2 regions of the Streptomyces pimonensis genome follow, and region 1 is predicted to be linked to the other one. Evidence: riboswitches for the same ligand, from Rfam matches in the RefSeq annotation. Region 1 holds a riboswitch; the other holds the start of a gene.

The links. A riboswitch is a leader RNA that binds a small molecule or an ion and turns the genes downstream of it on or off. The one in region 1 is predicted to bind S-adenosylmethionine.
Region 2: it holds a riboswitch for S-adenosylmethionine, as region 1 does, so the genes downstream of both, thrC (threonine synthase) here and KYY02_RS07035 (aminotransferase class V-fold PLP-dependent enzyme) in region 1, are expected to answer to the same signal.

Annotation. Positions count from the first base shown of each region.
Region 1 covers NZ_JAHWZY010000005.1:68,096-71,466, forward strand. Annotated here, with positions in the region: gene qcrB (cytochrome bc1 complex cytochrome b subunit) at 1-335, shown strand, start outside; gene trpD (anthranilate phosphoribosyltransferase) at 493-1,557, shown strand; SAM riboswitch class IV at 1,635-1,751, shown strand; gene KYY02_RS07035 (aminotransferase class V-fold PLP-dependent enzyme) at 1,914-3,332, shown strand.
Region 2 covers NZ_JAHWZY010000001.1:22,093-25,463, forward strand. Annotated here, with positions in the region: gene KYY02_RS00120 (hypothetical protein) at 1-140, shown strand, start outside; gene KYY02_RS00125 (glucosyl-3-phosphoglycerate synthase) at 163-1,134, opposite strand; SAM riboswitch class I at 1,270-1,426, shown strand; gene thrC (threonine synthase) at 1,445-2,752, shown strand; gene KYY02_RS00135 (ubiquitin-like small modifier protein 1) at 2,861-3,136, shown strand.

The DNA of each region.
Region 1 (3,371 bases):
CCAAGCGGATCTGCCTCGGCCTCCAGCGCCGGGACAAGGAGAAGGTGCTGCACGGCCGCGAGTCGGGCATCATCAAGCGCCTGCCGCACGGTGAGTTCATCGAGGTGCACGAGCCGCTCAGCCAGGAGCAGATGTACACCCTCACGGCGCACGAACAGTACAAGCCGGTCGAGATCGGCCCGACGGTCGACGAGAACGGCGTCCAGCGCAAGGTGAAGGCGAGCGAGAAGCTGCGCGCCAAGCTGAGCAAGGGCTACTACGGCGCGGAGTCCCAGATCCCGAAGCCGACCGTCGAGGAGTACAAGGAGATCACGAGCGGCCACGGCCACCACTGATCGCCTTCCGCGCCTCACCCCAGTCGCCACACGACGGCGAAGGGCCCCCGTCCGTTCTGCGGACGGGGGCCCTTCGCCGTACCCGGAGCTGGATAGGGTGGAGCCCGGGACCCTGCCGGGCTCCCCGACCCTTCTTCTCCGACCGTCAGGAGCGGCCATGAGCGCTGTGACCCCCGCTGGAGGCGACACCGCGGCGGGCCGCTCCTGGCCCGCCCTGCTGAACGGTCTGCTGGACGGCCGGGACCTGTCCGCCGACGACACCGCCTGGGCGATGGACCTGATCATGCGCGGCGAGGCGACCGACGCGCAGATCGCCGGGCTCGCGGTGTCCCTGCGGGCCAAGGGCGAGACCGTCGAGGAGATCACCGGCTGCGTACGGGCGATGTACGACCACGCCAACGTGATCGAGGTGCCGGGCGCCACCGTCGACATCGTCGGCACCGGCGGGGACGGCGCCAGGACGGTGAACATCTCCACGATGTCCTCGATCGTCGTGGCCGGCACCGGAGCGAAGGTCGTCAAGCACGGCAACCGGGCCGCCTCCTCCGCGTCCGGCGCCTCCGACGTCCTGGAGAAGCTCGGCGTCAACCTGGAGCTGACCCCGCGACGGGTCGCCGAGGTCGCCGAGGAGGCCGGGATCACCTTCTGCTTCGCGGTGAGGTTCCACCCGGCGCTGCGCCACGTCGCCGCGGCGCGCGGCCAGCTCGGGGTGCGGACGGTCTTCAACTTCCTGGGCCCGCTGACCAACCCGGCCAAGGTGCGGTCGCAGGCCGTAGGCGTGGCCGACGCCCGGATGGCCCCGATCATCGCCGGCGTCTTCGCCGGGCGCGGTCACTCCTCGCTGGTGTTCCGCGGCGACGACGGCCTGGACGAGCTGACGACCACCGCCACCTCCCGGGTGTGGGTGGTCCGCGAGGGCACGGTCGAGGAGGAGACCTTCGACCCGCGTGACGTCGGCATCGAGCTGGTGCCCGTGGAGGCGCTGCGCGGCGCCGACGCCTCCTACAACGCCGAGGTCGCCCGCCGGCTCCTCGACGGCGAACCCGGCCCCGTGCGGGACGCGGTGCTGCTGAACTCGGCGGCGGCGCTGGTGGCCCTGGAGCCGGGCGGCGGCACCCTGGCGGAGCAGATCCGCGCCGGGATGGCGAAGGCGGCCGAGTCGATCGACTCGGGGGCCGCCAAGCGGGTCCTGGAGCGCTGGGTGGCCGTCAGCAACGCGTAGCCGCAGGGCGAGCGCGACGTCCCGCGATCCGGACACGGGTTGCGGGACGCCGATCGTTTCCCGTACTTTCCTGTCCAGGTCACGAGTGACAGCCATCAGGCCCCGGCCGGCTGTCCGGCAACCCTCCGTCCGTGGCGGGGTGCCCCGGGTGAGGACCAGGCCGTGAGCAGCAGGGCTCACGGCAAGCGCGGACCCCTCGCACGCCAGGGGTCCTGGTCGTCGAGGAGCCTTCCGTGAGCAAGCGAATGCGCTAGGGCTGCCGAGCCCCGCCTCCGCACACCCCTTCACCTTTCCCTCCGCGCTCGAGCGACGCGCGCTCGCGCGGGGGTTCCGCCTGCCCCACCGGGAGCCCCGCCATGTCCGTCTCCACCGCCGCCGCCCCGTCCGTCCGCGCCCCGCTGCCCGTCCTCGGCCGGGACGTCACCGTCCCCCTCGTCACCGGCGGTGAGGTCGCCTACGCCGCCCTCGACTACGCCGCCAGCACCCCCGCCCTCCAGCGGGTGTGGGACGACGTGGCCGCCTACGCGCCGTACTACGGCAGCGTCCACCGGGGCGCCGGACACCTCTCCCGGCTCTCCACCGACCTGTTCGAGAACGCCCGCCGGACCGTCGCCGAGTTCCTCGACTGCCGCACGGGGGACGGCCCGGGCGAAGCCCGGTCCGGCAAGGGCGGTGGTGGGCGACGGGAGGGCGACCAGGTGGTGTTCACCCGGTCCACCACCGACTCCCTCAACCTGCTCGCCGCCGCGCTCCCCGACGGCTGCGAGGTCTTCGTCTTCGAGACCGAGCACCACGCCTCCCTGCTGCCCTGGCGGAACGCGCGGGTCACCTGCCTGGAGGCCCCGCGCAGCCCCCGCCAGGCCGTGGAGGACCTGGAGCGCGCCCTCGCCGACCGCGACCCGTACGGCTCCGCCCTGGTCTGCGTCACCGGAGCCTCCAACGTCACCGGCGAGCTGTGGCCCGTACGGGAACTGGCCGCCGCCGCGCACGCGCACGGCGCCCGGATCGTGCTGGACGCCGCCCAGCTCGTCCCGCACCACCCGGTGAGCGTGCGGGACCTGGACGTCGACTGGGTCGCCTTCTCCGGGCACAAGCTGTACGCACCCTTCGGCTCCGGGGTGCTGGCCGGCCGTGCCGACTGGCTCCGGGAGGCCGAGCCCTACCTCGCGGGCGGCGGCGCCAGCCGCACGGTCACCCGGCGTGCGGACGGGGGAGTGGACGTGGAGTGGCACGAGGGCGCCGCCCGCCACGAGGCCGGCTCGCCCAACGTCATCGGCGCCCACGCCGTCGCCTCCGCCTGCAAGGCGCTCACCGAGGCCGGGTTCGACGCCCTGGCCGCCCGCGAGGAGGAGTTGATCCGTGCGGTGCGCGAAGGGCTCGCGGACGTGCCCGAGGTGCGGTTCCTGTCCCTGTTCGGGGACGACGCCCCGCGCGTCGGCGTGCTCTCCTTCGTCGTCCAGGGGTGGAACAGTTCCCACTTCGCCGCCGCGCTCTCCGCCGAGTACGGCATCGGCGTGCGCGACGGACTGTTCTGCGCGCACCCGCTGGTGCGCACGCTGCTCGGCGGCGCCCCGGGTGCCCGGGGCGAGTGCGGCGTCCCCGGGGCGGCGCCCGGCGAGGAGTCCCTCGACGCCGTTCGGGTCAGCTTCGGCGCGGGCACGCCGGACGAGCACGTGGAGCGGTTCGTACGGGCGGTGCGCGAACTCGTGCGGGACGGCGCCCGGTGGACCTACCGCACGGTGGACGGCCGCTGCGTGCCGGACACCTCCGCCTGAGGGGTTCCGCCCCCGCCGCCCCTTCCCGCTCCCGTCCCT
Region 2 (3,371 bases), on a different contig from region 1:
CCGGCAACTGCTACGCCGACGGCCAGTTCTGCGCCGGGAAGCACCGCGGTCTGAGCACGCACGGCCGTGGCGGCGAGTACCTGACCTGCGCGCTGGACTCCGGCGGCACCTGGCGCCGGCCGGACGGCGTCTCCGGCTGACGTCCGGCCGGCGCCCGACGGGTCAGGCCACCCGTCGTGCCCGGTACTCCGCGATCTCCGTCATCGGCGGGCGTTCCTCCGTGTCGACGGAGTACGTGCGGGGCTCGAAGCCGTCGTCCACGCGCTCGAACTGGGTGAGGAACGGGCGGATCAGGTGGCTGCGGGCCAGGCGGAGCTGGGCGGTGCGGTAGATCGCGGCGGCCATGCGGCCGAGGGCCTGGCCGTCCTGGTGGCGGTGCTTGCGGACGCCGACGTCGACCTGGGCGAGGGCGTCCAGGCCGACCAGGTGCAGGGCGTCGACCAGCATGCCGAGCTCGACGCCGTACCCGACCGGGAACGGGAGCTGTTCGAGCAGGCTCCGGCGGGCCGCGTACTCGCCGCCCAGCGGCTGGACGAAGCCGGCCAGCCGGGGCCAGTGCATGTTCAGCAGCGGGCGGGCCATCAGCTCCGTGACCCGGCCGCCCTGGCCGGCCGCGACCGTCCCGGAGGCGCGTCCGCCGGGCATCGTGAGGGGACGGTCGTACATGGCCTTGACCAGCTGCACGTCCGGTTCGGTGAGCAGCGGGCCGACGACGCCGGAGACGAAGTCGGAGGAGAACTCCCTCAGGTCCGCGTCGACGAAGCACACGATGTCGCCCCGGGTCACCAGAAGGGACCGCCACAGCACCTCGCCCTTGCCGGGCACGGCCGGGATGCGGGGGAGGATCACGTCGCGGTGGACGACGCGGGCGCCCGCCGCCGCGGCCACCTCCGACGTGCGGTCGGTCGACCCGGAGTCCACGACCACGACCTCGTCGACGAGCGGGGCCCGCCGCACCAGATCGCGGCGGACCACCGTGACGATGTCGCCGACCGTCGCCTCCTCGTTGAGGGCGGGCAGTACCACGCTCACCGTCCGGCCCGTGGCGCGCTTGGCGGCCAGGAGCTGGTGCAGCGGCCGGTCGGTCACCGACCAGGACCGCTCGCCCAACCAGCGCTCGACTTCTTCCAGCACGGTCAGCGGCTCCTCACTTCTGTGATCCATCTCGCGGTTCGGACGACTATCTCAAATGCCCCGCTCGTCGGTTACAGTCTTGAGCAGCGCGGACGCCCACCGCAGGCCGGGGGTGTCGCGCGGACAACTGAACACCGCTCATCCAGAGGGGCAGAGGGACACGGCCCGATGAAGCCCCGGCAACCCTCCAGCCGGTTCTCGTAGATCACTGTTGATCTTTTCCGCGAGGCTCCTGGCTAGGGAAGGTGCCAAATCCGTCTCACGGCGAGATGCGTCGTGAGGAAGATGAGGAGAAAGGGCCTCGCCTCACATGGCTGTGCACACTGTTGCAACCACCACCGATTCCACGGTAGGCGCATCCGCCTCTTCCGTCGACCTGGGCCCCGCCGCCGCGCTCTCCTGCCGCGAATGCGGGCACCGGGTCCCCCTCGGCCCCGTCTTCGCCTGCGAGGAGTGTTTCGGCCCGCTGGAGATCGCGTACGACTTCTCGGCCCACGACACCGAGGAGCTCCGCAGGCGGATCGAAGCGGGCCCCGCGAACATCTGGCGCTACGCGCCGCTGCTGCCCGTCCCGGCGGACGTGGCGACCAAGCCGAACCTGAACCCCGGCTGGACCAAGCTCGTCCAGGCCGACAACCTCGCGCGTGAGCTGGGCGTCGACGCCGGCAAGCTGTTCGTCAAGGACGACTCCGGCAACCCGACGCACTCCTTCAAGGACCGCGTCGTCGCCCAGGCCATCGAGGCCGCCCGCGCCTTCGGCTTCACCACCCTCTCCTGCTCCTCCACCGGCAACCTCGCCGGCGCCGTCGGCGCCGCCGCGGCCCGTGCGGGCTTCCGGTCCTGCGTGTTCATCCCGCACGACCTGGAGCAGGGCAAGGTCGTCATGGCCGCCGTCTACGGCGGTGAGCTCGTCGGCATCGAGGGCAACTACGACGACGTGAACCGCTTCTGCTCCGAGCTGATCGGCGACCCGGCCGGCGAGGGCTGGGGCTTCGTCAACGTCAACCTGCGGCCGTACTACGCGGAGGGGTCCAAGACCCTCGCGTACGAGATCTGCGAGCAGCTCGGCTGGCGGCTGCCGGACCAGATCGTGATCCCGATCGCCTCCGGCTCGCAGCTCACGAAGATCGACAAGGGGCTGCGGGAGCTGATCGAGCTCGGCCTGGTCGAGGAGAAGCCCTACAAGATCTTCGGGGCGCAGGCGGAGGGCTGCTCGCCGGTGTCCACCGCGTACAAGGCGGGACACGACGTCGTACGTCCGCAGAAGCCGGACACGATCGCCAAGTCGCTGGCGATCGGCAACCCGGCGGACGGGCCGTACGTCCTGGACATCGCGCGTCGCACGGGCGGTGCGGTGGAGGACGTGGACGACGAGCAGATCGTCGAGGCGATCAGGCTGCTCGCGCGCACGGAGGGGATCTTCGCGGAGACGGCGGGGGGCGTGACCGTGGGGGTCACCAGGAAGCTCCTCGAGAGCGGGGCGCTCGACCCGTCCCTGAGCACGGTCGTGCTGAACACGGGAGACGGCCTCAAGACGCTGGACGCGGTGGCCGGTACCGGGCTGACCGCGACGATCCGGCCCAGTCTGGAGTCGTTCCGTGAAGCCGGCCTGGTCTGAGCCGTTCGTCCGCGGGGCCGTTCCGGCCGGTCGCGCCCCCGTGGCGGCAGCCGCATGTCACCCACAGCCCCGTGCCCCCCAGTGTGTCGTCCTTCCGGAGGTCCTGTCGTGAGCGTCACTGTCCGCATTCCGACCATCCTGCGCACCTACACCGGTGGGCAGGCCGAGGTGAGCGCCGAGGGGGCCACCCTGGGGGAGGTCATCTCGGACCTGGAGAAGAACCACACCGGGATCGCCGCCCGGGTACTGGACGATCAGGGCAAGCTGCGGCGGTTCGTGAACGTCTACGTGAACGACGACGACGTGCGGTTCGAGCAGGGGCTCGAGACGGCCACCCCGGACGGGGCCGGCGTGTCCATCATCCCGGCGGTGGCCGGCGGCTGACCATTACCTCCGGTAATGACGGTGGCCGGGGGTCCGGCGTATTGCCCCCTCCGCGAGAGAAGCGGAGGGGGCAATTCCATGAGGTTGAGCGCGGTAGAGTTGGGGAACGCGCTCCCGATCCGCTGATCGGGAACACCGAATTCCTGCCTCGGGCCGACTGGATGCAGCCAAAGTGCGGGCCCCTTTCGCGGCGTTCGTACCCTTTGCATGGCCCGAATTGCCCCGGATTCAGGTG